Regions from separate parts of the Thermanaerothrix sp. genome, predicted to be linked through region 2. Evidence: predicted binding sites of a transcription regulator. Region 2 holds the regulator's gene; the other holds the start of a gene.

Region 1 (10,113 bases), on a different contig from region 2:
ATTTTTTTCTGAAGATACATGAAACTTGTCTATTTTGATATAACAACATTTTGGCTCTGAGGAGAAATGAAGAGGGGCTGAGGATCCTCAGCCCCTCTCGCAAGCGCCTTGCTTGGATTACGGCGTGGTCTTGATTTTGCCGGCGATGATGTCGGCCTTGACCTGATCCAATTCGGCTTTCAATTGGTCGGAAACCACACCTGCAGGGAAGTTAGCAATTCCAACGCCTTCGTTCTCTAGCGTGCCGACATAGACCCCACCCTTGAAGGTACCATTCAACACCTGCTCAACAGCGGCGAACACAGCGTTGTCCATGCGCTTCATGATCGAGGTGAGGATAATGGGGGTGTATTGGGAAGCACTTACCGTCCAGTCGGTGTCCACGCCGATGATCCAGGCGTTACCTCGTTCCTGAACAGCGGCAGCCGTACCAAGACCAACCGGGCCGGCAACGGGCAGGATGATGTCGGCGCCTTCATCCATCAGGGTCAAGCCCATTTGGCGACCATCATCAGTGCTTTCAAAGTTGCCGGTGAAAAGACCAGTTTGTTTCTCGGGGTCCCAACCCAGTACTTCCACCTTGGTGCCGTGCTTCTCGTTGTAGTAGCGTACGCCCAGCGCGAAGCCATCCATGAAAACGGTAACCGGTGGGATCTGGATGCCGCCAAAGGTTCCCACCTTGCCAGTCTTGGTCACGCCCGCGGCGGCATAGCCAGCAAGGAAGGCTGCCTGGTCGGTGGCGAAGGTCAAGCCCAGGACATTGTTCAGCGGGGGATCGTAAGAGAAGTCTACGATGGCGAATTTCTGATCCGGGTTCTTTTCTGCGGCGGCTTTCGTGGCATCGCCGAGCAAGAAACCTACCGTGATAATGAGATCGCACTTCTCTTCAAGGAACGCATTGATATTTTTCTCGTAGTCGGTTTGTTGCTGGGATTCGAGGTATTTGCCCTCAACGCCCAGTTTAGCAACGGCGTCTTCAACACCCTTCCATGCGGTTGCGTTGAAGGATTTATCGTCAATTCCACCCACATCGGTGACCTGGCAGACTTTCACCTTCTTCGCTGCGGGAGTGGGGGTGGCGGCAGGTTGGCAGGCTGCCAAGACCAGCGCGAGCACGATCAGTGCGGAAAAAATGAGATATATCTTCTTTTGCATGTGGATTTCTCCTCCTTACCAAATTATGGGATTTTGTATTATGGGGAGACAAGTAAATGCTCTTTCCCTCCCCAAGGGCTGTTTTTAGTATATGCTTGATTATAAAAGGTCGCAAGTGACTGATGTCATGGATTAGGTCTTATCAAAGGGTATCGTCAATGGTGGTAACATCCAAATTCCAGTGCAGCATTCACCATAGCCAGAATATTCTGTGGCGGCACCTCGTTGGTGATGGAATGGACAGCGGCGAGGAGATAACCACCACCTTCCCCCAGAATCTCGATAACGCGCTTCACTTCCTGCCATACCTCATCGGGTCGCCCTGTGGAAAGCACGGTTTGGGTATCAATGCCACCACAGAAGGTGAGATGTTTTCCATAACGGCGCTTAAGGTCGCCCAGATTTCCCATTTGCCCTGCGCTGGTTTGAATCGGATTGAGGATGTCCACGCCGATCTCAACGAAATCATCCAAGAAGGCACTGACGTCGCCGTCGGAATGAAAGAAAATCTTTGCCGGGCTATGAGCTTTGGCAAAGGCAATGATCTCGGCGTGAATGGGCTTAAGGATGCGGCGATATAGGCGTGGGGAGATCAAAGGGCCATTTTGAGCACCGAGATCGTCACCGAGGATAAGGATGTCAACGTTTTTTCCCAACGCCGCGAGGAAATGTCCCAGATGAGTCAAGCATAACAACTTGATCTTTTCAAGCAGGGCTTGGGCCAAATCCGGGTGTTCGATCAGATTGACCAAAAAAGTTTCCATTCCTTGTAGTTGGCACGCGCGTTCCAGAGGGGCAATGAGCCAGGGGGCGGCAACAATGGCGTAGTAATTGTCTTGTGCAAGTTGGGCAGCCTCTTCAGAGAGATGGGCGTAACGCGAAGGATCATCCATGTCCGGCCAGTAAGGATAAGACAGGATATCTTCCGGGGTCTGGGCTTGGGCGAGGGGATGAATGCTGGGGTAGTAAAAGTCCGGTGCAATTTCGGTTTGTCCTACTCCCCAATCATCCCAGTAGGGGCTGCCCGGGGGACGGGCACGATTGCGCTGATATGTAGAGGCTGGGAAACGATCTTGAATACCTCTGACATCGCTGTGTAGGCGTTCGAGCACCACCTCTTCAATTCGTGGTGCACCCAGTTCGGGCCAATCGTAAAGATAGGCATTGATGGTGGGCGCTAATCCCAGATATGTTTTGAGGTTGAGATAGGCTTGGAATAAAATGCCGGTGGTGAGATCAGCTCCGATAAAAATCGGTACTCGATCCGGTGTCTCGTGGGCTAAAACGGTTAGCACCCGCTCACGTGGGGTCAGGGGCATGAAAACAGATCCTCCCCAATGGGATACACCGCAGGTCAGTCGGCTGGAACCGGTTGAGGGCGGTGGGCTTTAGCTTCACCGCGGCGCACACCCAGCATCATCAGCAACGCCATCAGCATGAAGATAGGAGCCACAATCATGATCAGGGCGTAATTCTCGCCGCTTAATTGAATGATCCAGCCATTGAGGTTGGGGCCGACAATGGCGGCAAGGGTGGAAAACAAGTAGTAAAGACCGGTGTAGGTGCCAATATGTAGGTCGTCGGTCATGTCCACCACCATGGGCAACGAGTTGATATTGATGAGCGCCCAAGCGATTCCCGCAACCATAAGCGACAACCCGGCGACGGGTACATTGCCGACCACAGGTAAGCGGAAAAGAGAGGTGTTTAGCACCGCAACCGGGGTGAAGAAAAGCACCAACATGACTGTGGTTAACAGGATAATCCCGCTGATAATCGTATTGCGGCGTCCTAAGCGACTACCCAAGAAACCCGCCGGAAGGGCAAAAAGGACAAACAAGAGGGAGAGTTGTCCCAAGAGACGCGCGCCATCCGCTTCTGAGATGCCCAAGTGGTTGACGGCGTAAAGGGTGAAGAAAGCTTCGATGGCATTATAGGCCACAAACCAGAAGAAGATTGCCAACAAGATGCGCAAGGCGCTCTTTTCTTCCGCTGCAATCACTTGACGTAGGCCATGCCACAGGCTGGGTTGGGTTTGGTCGGTGACCTCATACTCTTGGGGTTCGCGAATGAAAGCAAAGACCATGAGCGTAGCCAGGATCACCAGTGCAGACCCTAGCCAGAAGGGGTAGTTAGGATTCATCTCATAAAGGGTTGCGCCGACTAGAAAGGCGATAATTGCGCCTACGCCACCCATAAAATTGATGATCCCATTAGCCTGGGAGCGATACCGGGAAGGGGTGATATCTGGCATGAGGGCAACCACCGGAGTTCGCCAAAAGGCCATGCTGAGGATAAGGGTGATGGTGCAAGCCATAAAGAAGGGGAGAAAAGTTTGTAAGGGGATTAAACCGAAGGCTAAGGCTGAGATTGGGGCTCCGGCCAGGATGAAGGGCAAACGCCGACCAATCGGCGTGCGTAAGCGATCCGACCAGGCGCCGACCGGGGGCTGAATGAAAAGCGCGGTTAGGTTATCCAGCGTCATAAAAAATCCGATAATACCAGGAGGGATATGAAAACGATTGTGTAGAAAGATGGGGACGTAAGCGTTGTAAACGCTCCAAATGACACTGACGCCGAAGAAACCAAAGCCGAGCAAAAAGATTTTGCCGAAAGAGAAGCGCGGTTTCATGGATTTTGGGTTTCCTTTCCGGGTGAGGGGTATGTGGAATCGGGTTGGTCAGATGTGAGAAATGACGAACCTGCTTGTTGCTCTAACCGCTCAAGAAATTGGCGGTCAGCGTCACTGAGAGAGGCTTTTTGAAGTAAATCGGGGCGACGTTGCCAGGTACGCAAAAGGGCTTGCTCTCGCCGCCAGCGGGCAATTGCGGCATGGTTTCCGGAGAGAAGGATTTCCGGTACTCGCCAGCCGCGGAACTCGGCCGGGCGGGTGTACTGAGGGTATTCTAGCAAACCACTGGCAAATGAGTCGTCAATGGCGCCATTGGGGTCACCAAGCACGCCGGGGATCAAACGGCTGACGCTATCAATAATGACCAGTGCAGGCAACTCCCCACCAGTTAGCACATAGTCTCCGATTGAAATTTCATCCGTCACCAGGTGCTCACGAACTCGCTCATCTATCCCTTCGTAATGACCACAAAGGAGAGCAATTTGAGGTAGACTTGCTAATTCTCGCGCGATATCCTGGTTGTATGTGCGCCCCTGAGGAGATAGCAAGATTAATGGGCAGGATGGTGGAATCCCCAAAACGGTCTCTACGGCGCGAAAAATGGGCTCGGGCTTCATCACCATACCACCCCCGCCCCCAAAGGGGGTATCATCGGCAGTGCGGTGCTTATCCGTGGTGTAATCACGGATGTTGTGGATATGAACTTCGATTAAGCCACGTTGAATGGCCCGTTTGAGAATACTTTCCTCGAGATAAGGTTGAATGAGAGTAGGAAAGAGGGTGAAAACATCAAACCGCATAACCTGATTTTATATCTAGCCCCATAGAATGGGCAAGCCTAGGCGTGAGTTGAAGATCAATGCTTATTGCCCGTTCACTGTTCAATCCTTGACGTTAATTTTAGGGCAAGGTAAGATGAAAACATGTATTTGCGAGGAAGTCGTTTTAATCTAAATCGGCGGCGACGTCGTTCTAATCCGGTGCGAGTCGTGGTTTTGATGATTTTGGTGGGCGCAGCGCTGTACTTTAATCAGTTTGTGGTTCCCCAAACTCCACCGCTTTTCGTACCCACTCCAACCCCGACCCGTGCTCCTGAATCCTATGCCCAAGAGGCTGAACAACTGGTTAACCAGGGCAAGTTTTTGCCTGCAATTCAACTCTATCGTGAAGCGCTTTTCGTAGACCCGCGTAATCCCGCCTACTATTTGGCGCTAGCCCGCCTGTATATTTACACGAAAAACTACCAGCAAGCCCTCGAAACAGCAGGAAATGCCTTATTGCAGAATCCCAATAATGCTCAGGCGTTGGCTTTGCGCGGTTATGCTTTGGGGCTAATGGGTGATTATCTTCAAGCCGAGGCAGCACTCAATCAGGCGATTGAACTTGATCCGAATAACCCTGTTCCCTACGCTTACTTGGCAGAGGTGTTAGGGCTAAAGGTGCAAAGCGGTGAGGGAGATTTAGTGACCTTGAACCGCGCCATAGACCTTTCGCGCAAGGCACAAAGTTTGGGGCCAGATTTACTCGAAACGCATCGGGCACGAGGATTGGTGCTGGAGTTGACTGCCAATTATGCCGATGCGGCGCGTGAATTTGAGGCAGCGATTGCCCAAAACAAGTACATTGCAGATTTGTATCTTGCGCTGGGGCGAAACTATCGCGCTATACCCGATTATCCCAAAGCCATTCAAGCCTTTGGAAATGCTATTCCGTTGATGCCTACTGACCCCTTGCCTTATATGTACCTTTCGAAAACCTATTTGGCAACTGGTGAACTCACGCGAGCACTACAGTATGCCGAACAGGCGCTGAGCCATGCCCCTACCGATCCCTATCTCTATGGCAACCTGGGGGTGATCTACTACCGCACCCGGGATTACGTGCGTGCAATTCAATATTTACGCATTGCCGTGCGCGGGGGCACCAGCGAGGATGGAGAGGCTGTTCAGGGGCTGGCTTTGGATTATTATCCTATTTCGGAATATTATTACACCTACGGGTTGGCTTTAGCCCGTACGGGTGAATGTGAGGAAGCCGTGCAGATTGCTCGTGCCTTACTACAAGGTGTGAGCAACGAAGATGTTGCTGTGAGCAACGCGCAAGAAATAATTAATATTTGTGGCGGTCAGGTGAGTGGAGCGGCTGCACCTACGCCCTCTGCCACCCGGTGAAGGTGAAATAAGAATTATGGTGCTCAAAATAGAAGAAAAAAAGCCGCTATTTCGACGGCGGCGTCTCCAAGATAACCCCTACCGGGTAGTGGTTTTGGCTTTCCTGATACTAGGAGGAATGTTGCTCTTGCGTGCTTATGATGCACGTGCGATTCAGCCCTTATTTATGCCTACACCCACTCCCACGCGTGCGGCTAATTCTTACGCTTTGGAGGCCGAAACGCAGTTTTTAGCCGGTAACTTAGGTGCGGCTATTGAAGCCTATCAAAAGGCGGCCCAAATTGATCCTCAAAATGCGCGTTTGTATGCTGAACTGGCCCGCATCCAAACCTATTCATCCAGCCTGTTAACTACTGACGCCGAACGCAAAACGCGACTTCAAGAAGCCTTACAAAACATCAACAAGGCGGCAGAACTGAATCCGGATGATACTTTGGTTCATGCGATCCGTGCGTTTGTGCTGGACTGGAATGCCAACCCGGTGCTAGCAGGTGAGGAAGCGCCGCGTCTACTAGTGGAGGCCGAGCAGGCTGCTCTACGCGCGCTGCAATTGGATAGCCAAAATGCGCTGGCGTTAGCCTATTACGCTGAGGTGTTGGTGGATCAGCAAAAGTGGGGGCAGGCTGAAGAGTACATCCAGATTGCGTTGCAACGTGATCCATCTCTCATGGATGTGCATCGGGTGAGTGGATACGTACAGGAATCTTTGAGCAATTACGAAGGGGCAATCCAGGAGTATCTCCAAGCCATAAAGATAACCCCTAACTTTACTCCGTTATATATCGCCATTGGGGCAAATTTGCGTCAGCTGAAACGCTACGACGAGGCGCTTGAATACTTTGCGAAAGCCGTGGAAATTAACCAGCGCCTTGGAGTTAAGGATCCTATTCCTTATCTCTCAATCGCGAAAACCTATTCTCAAAAAGGGGAATTCTTTGCAGCGGCGCTGAATGTGCGGGCGGCGTTGGAGATGATCCCGGACAATCCGGATGTATATGGCCAGTTGGGGATGGTCTATTTCAAGTCACGTAATTACGAAAGCGCGATTCCAGCGCTGAAGTGCGCGGTGCGCGGATGCTCGGCGGAAGAATCGTGTGAGGTGCGGCGCTGTAACCCTGAGACTGACCGTCCTGTGGCAATTCAGAGGTTGCCACTTAGCGATAGCACCGTGGTGTACTACTACACTTATGGGGCAGCGCTGGCGGGAATGCATCGCCCTTCGAATAATTACTGTGCAGAGGCCATGCAAGTGTTGGCCGAGGTGCGGCAGGCTTATGCGCAGGACGCGGTGGTCATGGGCATTGTTGAGCCGAGTGAACGCATTTGTGGGTCATTTGGTTACACCCGTCCTTAGAGGGCGCCATTGAGTATCAGAGTTTTATAAGAATCGCTTAAAACCTCTTGACTTCTGCTCTGAAGATGAGTATGATACAGGGCGGTTTAGCACTCTCGAGCCATGAGTGCTAAAATGTCGGATCAATCAACCCAATTCTCGAACGGGAGGTATCTATGAGTGTCAATCTCAAGCCGCTTGGTAGCCGTGTCGTTGTTGAACCGATCGAAGAAGAAGAAGTAACTGCTGGAGGTATTGTACTGCCCGAAACGGCAAAAGAGAAACCGCAGAAAGGCAAAGTACTTTCCGTTGGCCCGGGTGATCGGGATGAATCGGGCAAGCGCATTCCGTTGGATGTCAATGTTGGGGATACGGTGCTGTTTGCCAAATATGCGGGCACCGAAGTGAAGGTTGAGGGCAAGAAACTCCTCATCCTGCGCGAAAGCGATATTCTGGCCATTATCGAAACCAAATAATCTTACATGAAAGGAGCGTGCTATGGGAGCAAAGCAACTGGTTTTCTCGGATGATGCACGGCGTCGTCTGAAAGCAGGTATTGATATTCTAGCGAACGCAGTAGTAACTACGCTGGGTCCGAAAGGGCGTAACGTAGCTTTAGATCGCAAATTCGGTGCACCCACCATCACCCATGACGGCGTAACCGTTGCGAAGGAACTGGAACTGGAAGATCCCTTTGAGAATATGGGTGTACAACTGCTCAAGGAAGCGGCAACCAAGACCAACGATATTGCGGGTGATGGTACGACGACCTCCACATTACTGGCTCACTCAATCGTTACCGAAGGTCTAAAGGCTCTCGCCGCGGGTGTCAATCCGATGCTACTCAAGCGTGGGATTGAGGCTGCTACGAAAGCCGTCTCGGAGGAAATTAAGAAACAGGCCATTGCGATTAACTCGAAAGAGGATATTGCCAACGTAGCGACTATTTCAGCCCAGGATCGCACCATTGGCGAACTGATCGCTGAGGTCATGGACAAAGTTGGCAAGGATGGTGTCATCACGGTCGAGGAGTCCAAGGGCTTGGAGTTCGAAACCGAATATGTTGAAGGTATGCAGTTTGACCGCGGCTACATCTCACCCTATTTCATCACCGATCCGGAGCACATGGAAGCGGTGGTGAATGAACCCTACATCCTCATCCATGATAAGAAGATCTCTGCCGCGGCAGATATTGTTCCAATCCTGGAGAAACTGGTTCAAATCGGCAAACGCGATCTAGTCATCATCGCCGAGGACGTGGACGGCGAGGCACTGGCGACCCTGGTGCTCAACAAGCTCCGCGGTATGCTCAACGTGCTGGCTGTCAAGGCGCCTGGTTTTGGTGATCGCCGCAAGGCCATGTTGCAGGACATTGCCATCCTCACCGGTGCGACCGTGATTTCGGAAGAAACTGGCCGCAAGTTAGAGACCGCGACCATCGCCGATTTGGGCCGCGCCGAGAAGGTGGTGGCGGATAAAGACAATACCACCATTGTGGGCGGCAAGGGCGATGAGAAGATGATTAAAGCCCGCATTGAGCAGATCCGTGTTGAGATCGAGAAGACCACCAGCGACTATGATCGTGAGAAACTGCAAGAACGCTTGGCGAAACTCGCCGGTGGTGTAGCGATCATCCGCGTGGGTGCCGCGACCGAAACCGAGTTGAAAGAGAAGAAGCACCGCGTTGAGGATGCCCTCTCGGCAACCCGTGCCGCGGTTGAGGAAGGCATCGTGCCGGGTGGCGGTGTTGCCCTGATCAATGCCATCCCTGCGCTTGACAACGTTAAGATGGAATACGAAGATGAACAGATGGGCGTCAACATCGTCCGCAAGGCATTGGAGATGCCGCTGCGCAAGATCGTGGAAAACGCGGGCAAGGATGGCTCGGTGATCCTGGAGGGCGTCCGCCAGGCCCAGAAAGCGCAGAACAACAAGAATATCGGTTACGATGTGCTGCGCGAGGAGTACATTGATATGGTCAAGGGCGGTGTCATTGACCCGGCCAAAGTCACCCGTGGCGCGTTGGAGAATGCGGCTTCCATCGCGGGCATGATCCTGACGACCGAAGCGTTGATCACGGATGTGCCGGAGAAAGAAAAGCCCTCAACACCGCCGATGCCCGAATACTAAACCGTTTGGAGTGGAACGATGGCCGTGGCGCATTCGCTGCCACGGCCATTTTATTTCACCGTTTGCGGGTATAATCAGGACGATGTTGCGCAGATTGGGTTCTCTATTGATTGTGCTCGGATTACTGGGCCTAAGCAGTTGCCGAAACAGCCCCAACCAGGGTAGCGCCACGCCAGTTGAGTTGTCACGTCCAGAGGCCACCTTTACTTCTGTTCCAACCCCAACGGTGACGCCTGAACCCCTGGCGTTGCGGGTCAACGGGGTGGGGATAACCCTCCGCGAGTTTGATGCTGAACGCCAGCGTTTACGAGCGGCTGCTGAGGCGTTAGGCCAGGTGTTCGATGCTTCGATCGAACGCGAAAAATTGGTCAACGAGTTTGTAAATGAATTACTCTTGGCACAGGCGGCGTATGCAAGTGGTTACCGGGATGATGAGGCCGTTCTCGAGGCTAAAATCTCGGCTCTGAAAACTACGTTGGGGGGCGAGGTGGCCTGGCAGAAATGGTTGACCGCTCATGGGTATTCGGAGGTGGATTATCGTCAGGCCTTGGCGCGTGCCCTGGCGGCGGCATGGCAACGAGATCAGATCATAGAGGCTGTGCCTCAGACCACCGAACAAGTTCACGTGCGTCAGATCCTGACCCGCGATCAATCTACTGCGGAGGCTTATTATCGTCAGTTGCAGGCTGGTG
Region 2 (10,113 bases):
GAAACCTGGGATATTCCGACCAAATGGCGCGATGAAGCCCGAAAATACTGCCAACGGGTGAAAATCGTGGTTTCCGGAGGCTTCAACCCTGAAAAAATCAGCCGCTTTGAAAAACTCCATGTCCCGGTGGATATTTATGCCGTCGGCTCAGCCCTTTTCGATAACCATGGCCCGACTGTGACCGACTTTACCGCAGATGTGGTGCGGGTCAAAGTGCACGGGCAATGGATAGACATGGCCAAAGTAGGACGTCGTCCATTGGATAACCCCGATTTAGAACGAGTCTGGTGAGGCGCCTTTCCTAAGCCTTGCGAAGCGCCAAACCCACCCAATCCCCACTGGTACGTTGTTCCAGTGGGGTTAATTTTTTTGTCATTGCCACATGTTCAATCTCCGCGGCTTGCTCTTGAAGCAACCCTGAGAGAATTAACACCCCACCTGGCGTTACCAAATCCGCTAGACCATCTTCAAAAAGCGCTTTGATCACCGGTGCCAAAATGTTTGCTAAGACTATGGGAGCACGACGCAGACTAAAACGCCCCTGCAAGATCTCGCGTACCGATCCTAAACCCACTTCAATCTGGGGCGCCACCCCATTGAGATGCGCATTTTCCTCGGTAGCACGCACCGCAGCCCGATCAATATCTACGGCTAATGCTCGGGTTGCCCTTAATTTAATTGCTGCGATGGCTAGAATGCCAGAACCACATCCAACATCAATCACCTCTTGACCGGGCTGTAAGTAGTGTTCTAAGAGTTCCAGCGATAATTGGGTGCTGGGATGGGTGCCAGTACCGAATGCCATGCTGGGATCAATACGCACCACTACCCGCCCCTGTGGATCAAACTCTGCCCATGGCGGTGCCACAAGCAATCGTTCTCCAATTGGCAAGGGATGATAGTGTTGCTTCCAGGCTTCCATCCAGTCCTGATCCTCAACCCAACGATAGGTTGGGGATGGCAGTGGTTGGATCTGACCGAGATGCCAGAGGGCTTCTTCCAAACGCTGACGTGCTTCTTCAAGGTGAGCATCAACCACCAGATACCCGAATACTCTTATTGGCCCCACCGGTTGGCCTTCGACCTCATAAACATCATAGGTAACCGCTTGCTCCATGGCTACCCCGCCCTGCGTTGTGAAACGCGCCAGCACCTCAGCAACCGCTTCAGCCAGTTCCTCATCTACCGTTAAGGAAACCTCCAACCAGCGTGGCTCAGCCACCTAGAACCTCCTTGAGCAAATCAAGGAAAGACTTCTCCTGCGGGCGGGGTTCTGTACCCATGGTTTTGGCCAATTTCTCAAATAACTCCCGCTGCTCTGCGGTCAGACGGGCGGGAATTTCCACGTTGACGATCACCAACTGGTCGCCCCGACCATTCCCGCGCAAGTGGGGCACACCTTTACCTTTGAGACGGAAGATTTTACCAGGTTGAGTCCCCGGTGGAATGGTCAGTTTGGCTTTTCCATCTACGGTTGGTACCTCAATTTCGGCCCCCAACACAGCCTGGGGAATGTTGATATTAAGATCGAGCAAGATGTCATCATCCTTGCGCCGGAAATATTTGTGCTCTTTAACGCGAATCTCAATATACAGGTTACCATTAGGACCACCGTAGACTCCTGGTTGTCCTTCACCTGCCAGTCGAATCTGGGTGCCGTTATCTACACCCGCAGGAATGCGCACCGTCTTGCGCACTGTGCGCCGCTCCAGACCGCGTCCACGGCACTGATGACAAGGCGTTTGAATGACCTCACCACTGCCGTTGCAAGTTGGGCAGGTGATGACCTGCACCAGTGACCCTAAAAAGGTCTGGCGAGTTTGGCGCACTTCCCCACGTCCCCCACAAGTCGGGCATCGCGAGGGTGAGGTACCCGGCTCCGCACCGCTTCCATGACACGCGCTACACGTCTCATCGCGGGTAATTTCGATTTCTTTCTCGGTACCGAAAATAGCTTCCTCAAACTCAAGCCATAGGGTGGTATGCAAATCGGCGCCACGACGAGGAGTACGGCGCTGGCGTCGCGTACTCCCACCCATGCCAAACCCGAAGAATTCCTCAAAGAGATCGGCAAAATCAATGGTAGTGAAATCGGGCATTCCGCCCATTCCACTTACCCCAGCATGACCGTAACGGTCATACGCCGCTCGTTTTTCGGGATCTGAGAGCACGCTGTATGCTTCGTTGATTTCCTTAAAGATATTTTCCGCGTCCGGCGACTTATTGACATCTGGATGGTATTTCCGCGCCAGACTGCGAAACGCAGCCTTAATTTCATCCAGAGTTGCGTCGCGGCTTACCCCTAATACCTCGTAATAGTCACGTGGTGTCATGGTTTCTTATTCTCGCCTGCATAAAAAATCCCGGCTTCGAGTAAAGCGGAGGATTTTATCCACATCGCACGACATCTGCGATAAAGGTTACTCTTTTTCCTTGAACTCCCCATCAACAACTTCGCCATCATTTGCCGATGAGGGAGAGGTTGGGGCGCCACCTGCTGCCGTCTCCTGCGCTGATTGATACATGGCACCGCCAACCCGCTGGACAACCTGACTAAGCGCATCATTGGCCTGGCGGATGGCCGAAATATCTTGGCCCTGCATCATTTCACGCAGCTGATTCACCGCTTTCTCGACTTGCTGCTTATCCGCATCCGAAATGCGCCCACTGTGTTCCCGGAGCAACTTCTCGGCTGCATAGATCATGTTATCAGCCTGGTTACGCACCTCAGCCAGTTCCTTGCGACGTCGGTCAGCCTCTGCGTTGGCTTCAGCCTCTTTGCGCATGCGCTCAATTTCCTCTTCCGTCAGCCCCGATGAGGCCTGAATAGTAATATGCTGACTGCGTCCTGTCGCCTTATCCCGAGCCGTAACGGTCAGAATACCATTGGCATCAATATCAAAACGCACTTCGATTTGGGGTACGCCCCGCGGAGCTGGTGGAATGCCATCCAGGATGAACCGCCCCAGGGATTTGTTATCAGCCGCCATGGGACGTTCGCCTTGAACCACGTGAATCTCAACCTGGGTTTGGTTATCCGTAGCCGTGGTGAAGATCTGACTCTTGCTGGTGGGAATGGCTGAGTTGCGCTCCACAATTGGAGTCGCCACTCCGCCCAACGTCTCCACCGAGAGCGTCAGCGGGGTTACATCCACCAACACAACATCACGCACCTCACCCCCGAGCACTGCCGCCTGAATAGCCGCACCAATCGCGACCACTTCATCGGGATTGACACCTTTATGGGGTTCTTTACCAAAAAGGCGACGTACAGCTTCCTGCACCGCCGGCATACGGGTCATCCCCCCTACCAACACTACCTCATTCACATCCGAGGGTTGAAGACCAGCATCACTTAATGCCCGCTTGACCGGTTCAATCGTCCGTTCTATCAAGTCAGCGGTTAATTGCTCCAATTTTGCACGGGTGATGGTCTTAACCAAATGTTTAGGTCCGGTGGCATCGGCCGTAATGTAGGGCAAATTGATCTCGGTTTGTAACATAGTGGAGAGTTCAATCTTTGCTTTCTCAGCCGCTTCTTTGAGGCGTTGTAAAGCCTGGCGATCTTGCCGTAGATCAACCCCGGTTTCTTTCCTGAATTCCTCAATGAGATAATCCATCAGGCGTTGATCAAAATCATCTCCTCCCAAGAAGGTATCCCCGCTGGTGGATTTAACCTGAAACACGCCCTCACCAACATCGAGGATCGAGATATCAAAGGTACCACCGCCCAGATCATAGACAGCAATGACCTCATTTTTCTTTTTATCCAAACCATAAGCCAGGGATGATGCAGTCGGTTCGTTGATAATGCGCAAGACCTCCAAACCGGCGATCTTACCAGCATCTTTGGTCGCATTGCGCTGGGCATCATTGAAATAGGCCGGCACGGTGATCACCGCCTGGGTTACGGGTTCACCCAGGTAAGCCTCGGCATCAGCCTTAAGTTTGGCCAGGATCATGGCCGAAATTTCAGGTGGAGAATACTCCCGTCCATCCAGGACGACGCGCGCATCACCATTAGGGGCTTTCGTGACCTTGTATGGTACGCGGCTGATTGTGCGTTGCACTTCGGGGTCGTCAAATTTACGCCCCATCAAGCGCTTGATCGAGAAAATGGTGTTTTCCGGGTTCACAATAGCCTGGTTGCGTGCTGCACGTCCCACCAGGCGTTCATGGTTTTTATTGACGGCTACCACCGAAGGAACCAGACGTTCTCCCTCCGCCGAAGGGATAACGACCGGCTCCCCGCCGATCATCACCGCCACCACAGAATTGGTCGTGCCGAGGTCAATGCCTACGATTTTACCCATGTCAAAATTCCTCCTAGCGTGCAACTCTCACCAGCGCCGGTCGGAGCACGCGATCGCCGATGGTATATCCTTGTTGAACCACTTCAATGATCTGGCCACTTTCGTGCTCGGGGCTTTCGTCGTGCGAAATGGCTTCATGTAAATTCGGGTCAAACATTGCCTCTTCTGCAGGAATGCGCTTGACCCCTTCGGCCTCTAAAATGGCCATCAACTTTTTGTAAATCAATTCGATGCCCTCCAGCCACTGTGGATCAACGTTTGTCGGGCGATTCTTAAGCGCTCGTTCTAGATCATCCACAATGACCAGATACTTTTTAAGAATATTCGCCGCAATGGTCTCAGCCAGTTGGCTCTGCTCGCGCTCAATGCGCTTCTTGTAATTGATGAAATCCGCTCGTTCGCGCTGCCAGCCCTCAAAATAGGCTTTCTCTGACTGTTGAGCGCGTTCAAGCTCCTGTTTCAAGGCTTCGTATTCGCTTAATGGAATGGTGGTCATTGGTTCACTGGTCGCTTCGGTTGTTCCTTCCTGAAATTGTTCAATGGCTGAAGCCGTCTCCTCAGTCGTTTCTGCCGGCATAGAAGCCGTGGCATCTGAGGACACGGCTTGAGGTTCAGCAGCAGCCTGTGTTTCTTCTGCGCTGATTGGGATTGCTTTGGACTCACGCTCATCTTTATTCATGGCTCACCTCGCCCTCCGGTTTTATCGCCGAATCATCCATCAATGTTTCGGTTACCAAATCGCTCAGTAAGTTGGACATAAAACGCACCACGGATATCGCCCGGCCGTAGGACATCCGCATCGGGCCTAAGACCCCCAGCGTGCCCACGGCCACCCCAGGTGCGCCGTAACTGCCTAACACGATGGAACACTGCCGTAACTCTTCCCAGGTTCCTTCACCACCGATAAGCACTTGAATCCCACCCGGTGTGTGGGTCAAAACGGTGCGAGCCAAAAGGTCTTGAAGTAGGGTGGGTTCCTCCAACAACTTGAGCGCTCGACGGGCTTCATCCGAGGCAGTAAATTCGGGTTCGGAGAGCACATTGGTAAGACCGTCCAGATACACCTCCCCCGCCACTACCGAATCTACTTGCTCCATTTCCTCCAAAACCCACTCTAACACATCTGCCTCTAAACCCTCGACCGACGAACGCAGAGCGCGGATTTGCTCCGCATCTTTCCCTTGATAAAGAGTCGTAATATGGTGAGCGGCTTGGGAGAGTTGATCTTGCCCCACCGGTTCGCTTAGAATCAAAATACGTTGATGAATTTCACCACCCACCATGACCAGCACCATCAACACCTGGCGGCCACGGGTGGCAATCAGTTCCAGATGCTTTAGACGTGCTTTCTCGGGATGCGGTGCGGTCACTAATGAAGCAGCCCGCGATTGATGCGCCAAGATCGAGGCCGCCAAACGCATCCACTGCTCCACATCGTAGCGCATTTGGTAGAATTGATGACTAATCATGCGCCGGGTCGAGTCGGGCAACTCGGTAGCCTGTATCAAGCGGCTCACAAAATAGCGGTAACCCTTTTCAGTGGGCACGCGCCCTGCCGAAGTATGAGGTTGACGTAGATAGCCCCGCTCGGTAAGTACGGCCAACTCATTACGCACCGTGGCCGATGACATATCCAGTTTATAGCGTGCCACCAAATGCTGAGAGGCCACCGGCGTTGCGGTGCGAATATATTCGTGAATTACTAAGGTCAGAATAAACTTCTGACGTTCGGTAAGGTCATTCATCGCTTTGTTCACCTATAATTAGCACTCTCGAAGTGAGAGTGCTAAAAACATTTCGAATTTCATCATACCATGCTTAAAGGAAAAACGTCAAGTCGAATGCAAGATTCTTACAAAATGCTAATATTTCGCCAAACCTTTAATCGTCTTGCTGCCATTTCTACCGCCTTTTAGGCTATAATCCTGCCTGACCCATGACCACAACTTCCCTATTTGTTTTGGGAATAACACTGATTGCCGGGGGGCTCCTGATCTCCGGACGTCTGCGTCCTGACCTAATTGCCCTACTGATCATGGTTGTTTTGGGATTAAGTGGAACGGTTGCGCCACGCGATGTTTTTTCCGGCTTCAGTTCTTCTGCCGTCATCACCATTTTAGGGATTTCGATCATTTCCACTGGGTTACAGCAAACTGGCGTCACCTTGCGCCTGGGGCATTGTATGCGACGCCTAGGGCACCGGTCTGAAGCAGGTCTCGTACTTACCGTAACCCTGGTGTCTGCTGCACTTTCTCTCTTTATGAATAACATCGCGGCGGTTGGTGTGCTGCTTCCTGCGGTGATGAGTGTGGCCCGTCAATCCAATACCCCCCCATCAAAACTGCTTATGCCGCTGGCATACGGCACCATTTTGGGAGGAATGGCCACGCTGTTGACCACGTCGAACATCATTGCCAGCGGTGCTCTACGCGAGGCCGGTCTGCAGCCCTTTGGTCTGCTCGACTTTCTCCCAGTCGGTGTACCCATCGTTGTGATTGGCAGTCTATATATTACTTTCGTAGGTCGCCATTGGCTACCCCGTGAAAGCCCAGGGTTAGCATCACGCACCATCATCCAACTGAGCGCAGAACTCGCTAACCTTTATCATCTGCATGATCACCTTGAAACCCTAGAAATCCTGCCTCATTCCCCCCTCGCGCATCACTCGATTGCCGAGAGCGATTTTGCCAACCGCCTTGGGCTGATTATTGTGGGTGTCTTATCCAATGGCGCCTTAAAGCCCGCCCCACCCAAATCGTACATCCTCTCCCCCGGCGACCATCTCTTGGTCAAGGGGCATTGTGATCCTGCCACTTTAGAAATGCTAGGGCTGAACCTTGCCTCTTCCCCTACCCCTGCTTCTATGTTAATCAGCGAGAGTGTGCGACTGGCAGAAGTTGTGATCAGTCCGCATTCGACACTGATTGGACGCACCCTAAAATCCACCCACTTCCGCGAGAAATATAACTTAAACGTCATCAGCATCTGGCGTGAGGGTCACCCTCTACATGCCGATTTAGGTAATATTCCCCTGCAAGTTGGTGATGCCCTGCTCGTGCAGGGCTCGGCCGCCCGCATCCGTATGCTGCGTGAAGATTCGGACCTAATCTTACTTGAAGAAGATCCGGACGCAGTGCTTATACCCCATAAATACCCCTTGGCCTTTTGGATCACCCTTTTAACTTTGAGCATTGCGGCTCTAGGTATTCTGCCGGTAGCAGAAGTGGTTCTGGCGGGCGCTGTCCTGCTGTTGCTTACCCGTTGTCTCAGCATGGATGACGCATATCGCAATATTGAATGGAAGGCCATCTTCGTCATAGCCGGGATGTGGCCGCTCAGCATTGCTATTCGCACCTCTGGGCTATCTGACTTTATAGCCCTGAAAATGATTGATCTGGTTGGTCAAGGTTCCTCCACGCTTATTGTGCTCACCCTCATTCTGCTCGCCCTTGGTTTTACCCAATTATTGGGAGGACAAGTGGCCGCGTTGGTTTTGGCACCGCTCGCCCTTTCTTCCGCCACCCAAACCGGCTTGGACGCCCGCGGCCTAATGATGGCTGTAGCCTTGGGTTGTTCATTAGCCTTCCCAACCCCATTTGGTCATCCGGTCAACATTATGGTCATGAGTTCAGGTGGTTATACTCTAAAAGACTTTGTGAAGGTAGGAACACCGTTGACCATCCTTACAATTATTACCATTCTGGTGGGATTGAAACTCTTCTGGGGAGTATAACTTCAGCATGAGTCCAAAATCCTTCGCCTTTGAGGTTACCGCCCGTCAGGGGCGCGCCCGCGCCGGAATAATTCATACCCCACATGGGACAATTCCGACCCCTATCTTTGCGCCGGTTGGCACCCAGGCCACCGTCAAAGCCGTCACCCCGGCTCAATTAGAGGAACTTGGGGTATCCCTAGTGCTCTCAAACACCTATCACCTTTATCTCCGCCCCGGTGCTGAATTAATCGCCGAGTTGGGTGGTCTGCACCGGTTTATGCATTGGTCTCATCCCATCCTGACCGATTCGGGAGGGTTTCAGGTCTTTTCTTTAAGTGAAACCCGCCAGGTAGATGATGATGGGGTCAATTTTCGCAGCCACATTGATGGTTCACGCCATCGCCTGACTCCCGAACTGGTCATTGAGGTTCAAGAGAAACTTGGGGCCGATATTATCATGGCTTTTGACGAATGTGCACCGCCCTATGATCGTGCCTATAACGAGCGCGCTCTCGAACGAACACACCGCTGGGCGGTCCGTTGCCTAGAAGCCCATACTCGCACCGACCAGGCGCTCTTCGGGATTGTCCAGGGCGGCGTTTTCCTGGATTTACGTGAGAAATCAGCGCAGTTTTTGGTAAGCCTGGATTTTCCCGGTTATGCCATTGGTGGGCTCTCGGTCGGCGAAACCAAGGGTGAGATGCATGCTGTCCTCGAACTGGTGGACGGCATCCTCCCCGAGGATAAACCACGCTACCTGATGGGAGTAGGCACACCACAGGATATTGTCAACGGCATCTTACGTGGGGTAGATGTGTTCGATTGTGTCCTGCCCACCCGCCTCGCCCGCCATCATGCTGCCATGACTCGCAACGGACGGTTAAACATGATGAACGCTGTTTATGCTCGAGATCCCTCCCCCATTGATCCTCAATGTTCCTGCTACACTTGCCGCAATTTCTCACGCGCCTATATCCGCCATCTTATTGTGGCGCGCGAAATGTTAGCCGCCACGTTGCTTTCAATCCACAATATTTCCACCCTGATCCAGTTGGTAAACGAAGCCCGTGAAGCTATCTTGACCGGAACATTTGACCAATTCGCCGCAGCATTTTTTGCTTTACAAAATCAATCCAACGTTTGAGGTATGGTTCATGACTATCACCCAGGCTCTCATTTTAGGTATTGTCCAAGGGGTTACCGAGTTCCTCCCTATTTCCAGTTCAGCCCATCTTGTAATCACTCCTTTCCTTTTAGGTTGGCAATTACCCGCAGACCAGGTCTTTCCCTTCGATGTCCTGGTACAAATTGGCACTCTGTTCGCCGTGATCCTTTATTACCGCGTCGAATTGTGGCGCATCCTCACAATTTGGCTAAAAGATCTGCTTGCACGTGATCCCTTTGCCCATCTTGAATCACGGTTGGGCTGGCTGCTCCTGCTATCCACAATACCTGCCGGTTTGGGGGGCATTTGGCTTAAGGATGCCGTTGAACACGCTTTTCTCCGCCCGGACCTAACCGCACTTTTCTTATTTGGCACAGCCATCCTGCTAAGCCTGGCGGAGAAGATTGGGCGCCAAAACCGCACACTGGCGGAATTGAACTGGCGCGATGCCCTATGGGTGGGTTTTACCCAGGCTCTGGCGCTTTTCCCGGGAATCTCCCGATCTGGTGCATCCATTGCGGGAGGAATGACCCGTCACTTGGAACGCCCTGCTGCAGCGCGCTATGCTTTTCTTATGGCGGTGCCGGTCATGCTGGCGGCAGGGGCCATGGGGGTGTGGGACTTGCGCACCGTGAATAACCTGGGTGAATTTTTGCCGGTCATGGCAATCGGTTTCATCACAGCAGCGGTTGTTGGCTACCTGAGCATTCATTGGCTGTTACGCTATCTCTCCCGTCACAGTTTATTGATCTTTGCCGTTTATTGTGTCCTTTTGGGCGTGCTCACCTTGGGTGTCTATTTTTTCTAGCATAAATTCTCCTCAGTGTTTTTCCCTTTCGGTATAATGAAATCAGGATGAACAAGCAGCGACCAGTACCACTCGTAATCGGAATAGCTGGGGGTTCGGGGTCAGGCAAGAC

Evidence for each region. Region 2 encodes HrcA, which represses chaperone genes, less so after heat shock. Its sites were predicted from a motif close to TTTAGCACTCTCNNNNNGAGAGTGCTAAA; they were not measured.
Region 1: a site for HrcA is predicted at 7,398-7,426, ahead of groES (co-chaperone GroES). Genes of this name have one in related genera too.

What each region holds. Positions count from the first base shown of each region.
Region 1 covers NZ_JBWGPQ010000006.1:4,760-14,872, forward strand. Annotated here, with positions in the region: gene AC01YT_RS03685 (BMP family lipoprotein) at 118-1,155, opposite strand; gene AC01YT_RS03690 (uroporphyrinogen decarboxylase family protein) at 1,311-2,474, opposite strand; gene AC01YT_RS03695 (SLC45 family MFS transporter) at 2,510-3,787, opposite strand; gene trmD (tRNA (guanosine(37)-N1)-methyltransferase TrmD) at 3,784-4,587, opposite strand; gene AC01YT_RS03705 (tetratricopeptide repeat protein) at 4,711-5,958, shown strand; gene AC01YT_RS03710 (tetratricopeptide repeat protein) at 5,975-7,312, shown strand; gene groES (co-chaperone GroES) at 7,468-7,767, shown strand; gene groL (chaperonin GroEL) at 7,790-9,421, shown strand; gene AC01YT_RS03725 (peptidylprolyl isomerase) at 9,504-10,113, shown strand, end outside.
Region 2 covers NZ_JBWGPQ010000017.1:36,371-46,483, forward strand. Annotated here, with positions in the region: gene AC01YT_RS07745 (nicotinate phosphoribosyltransferase) at 1-291, shown strand, start outside; gene prmA (50S ribosomal protein L11 methyltransferase) at 302-1,222, opposite strand; gene dnaJ (molecular chaperone DnaJ) at 1,215-2,333, opposite strand; gene dnaK (molecular chaperone DnaK) at 2,421-4,313, opposite strand; gene AC01YT_RS07765 (nucleotide exchange factor GrpE) at 4,327-4,992, opposite strand; gene hrcA (heat-inducible transcriptional repressor HrcA) at 4,985-6,058, opposite strand; gene AC01YT_RS07775 (SLC13 family permease) at 6,250-8,046, shown strand; gene tgt (tRNA guanosine(34) transglycosylase Tgt) at 8,054-9,172, shown strand; gene uppP (undecaprenyl-diphosphatase UppP) at 9,183-10,001, shown strand; gene udk (uridine kinase) at 10,049-10,113, shown strand, end outside.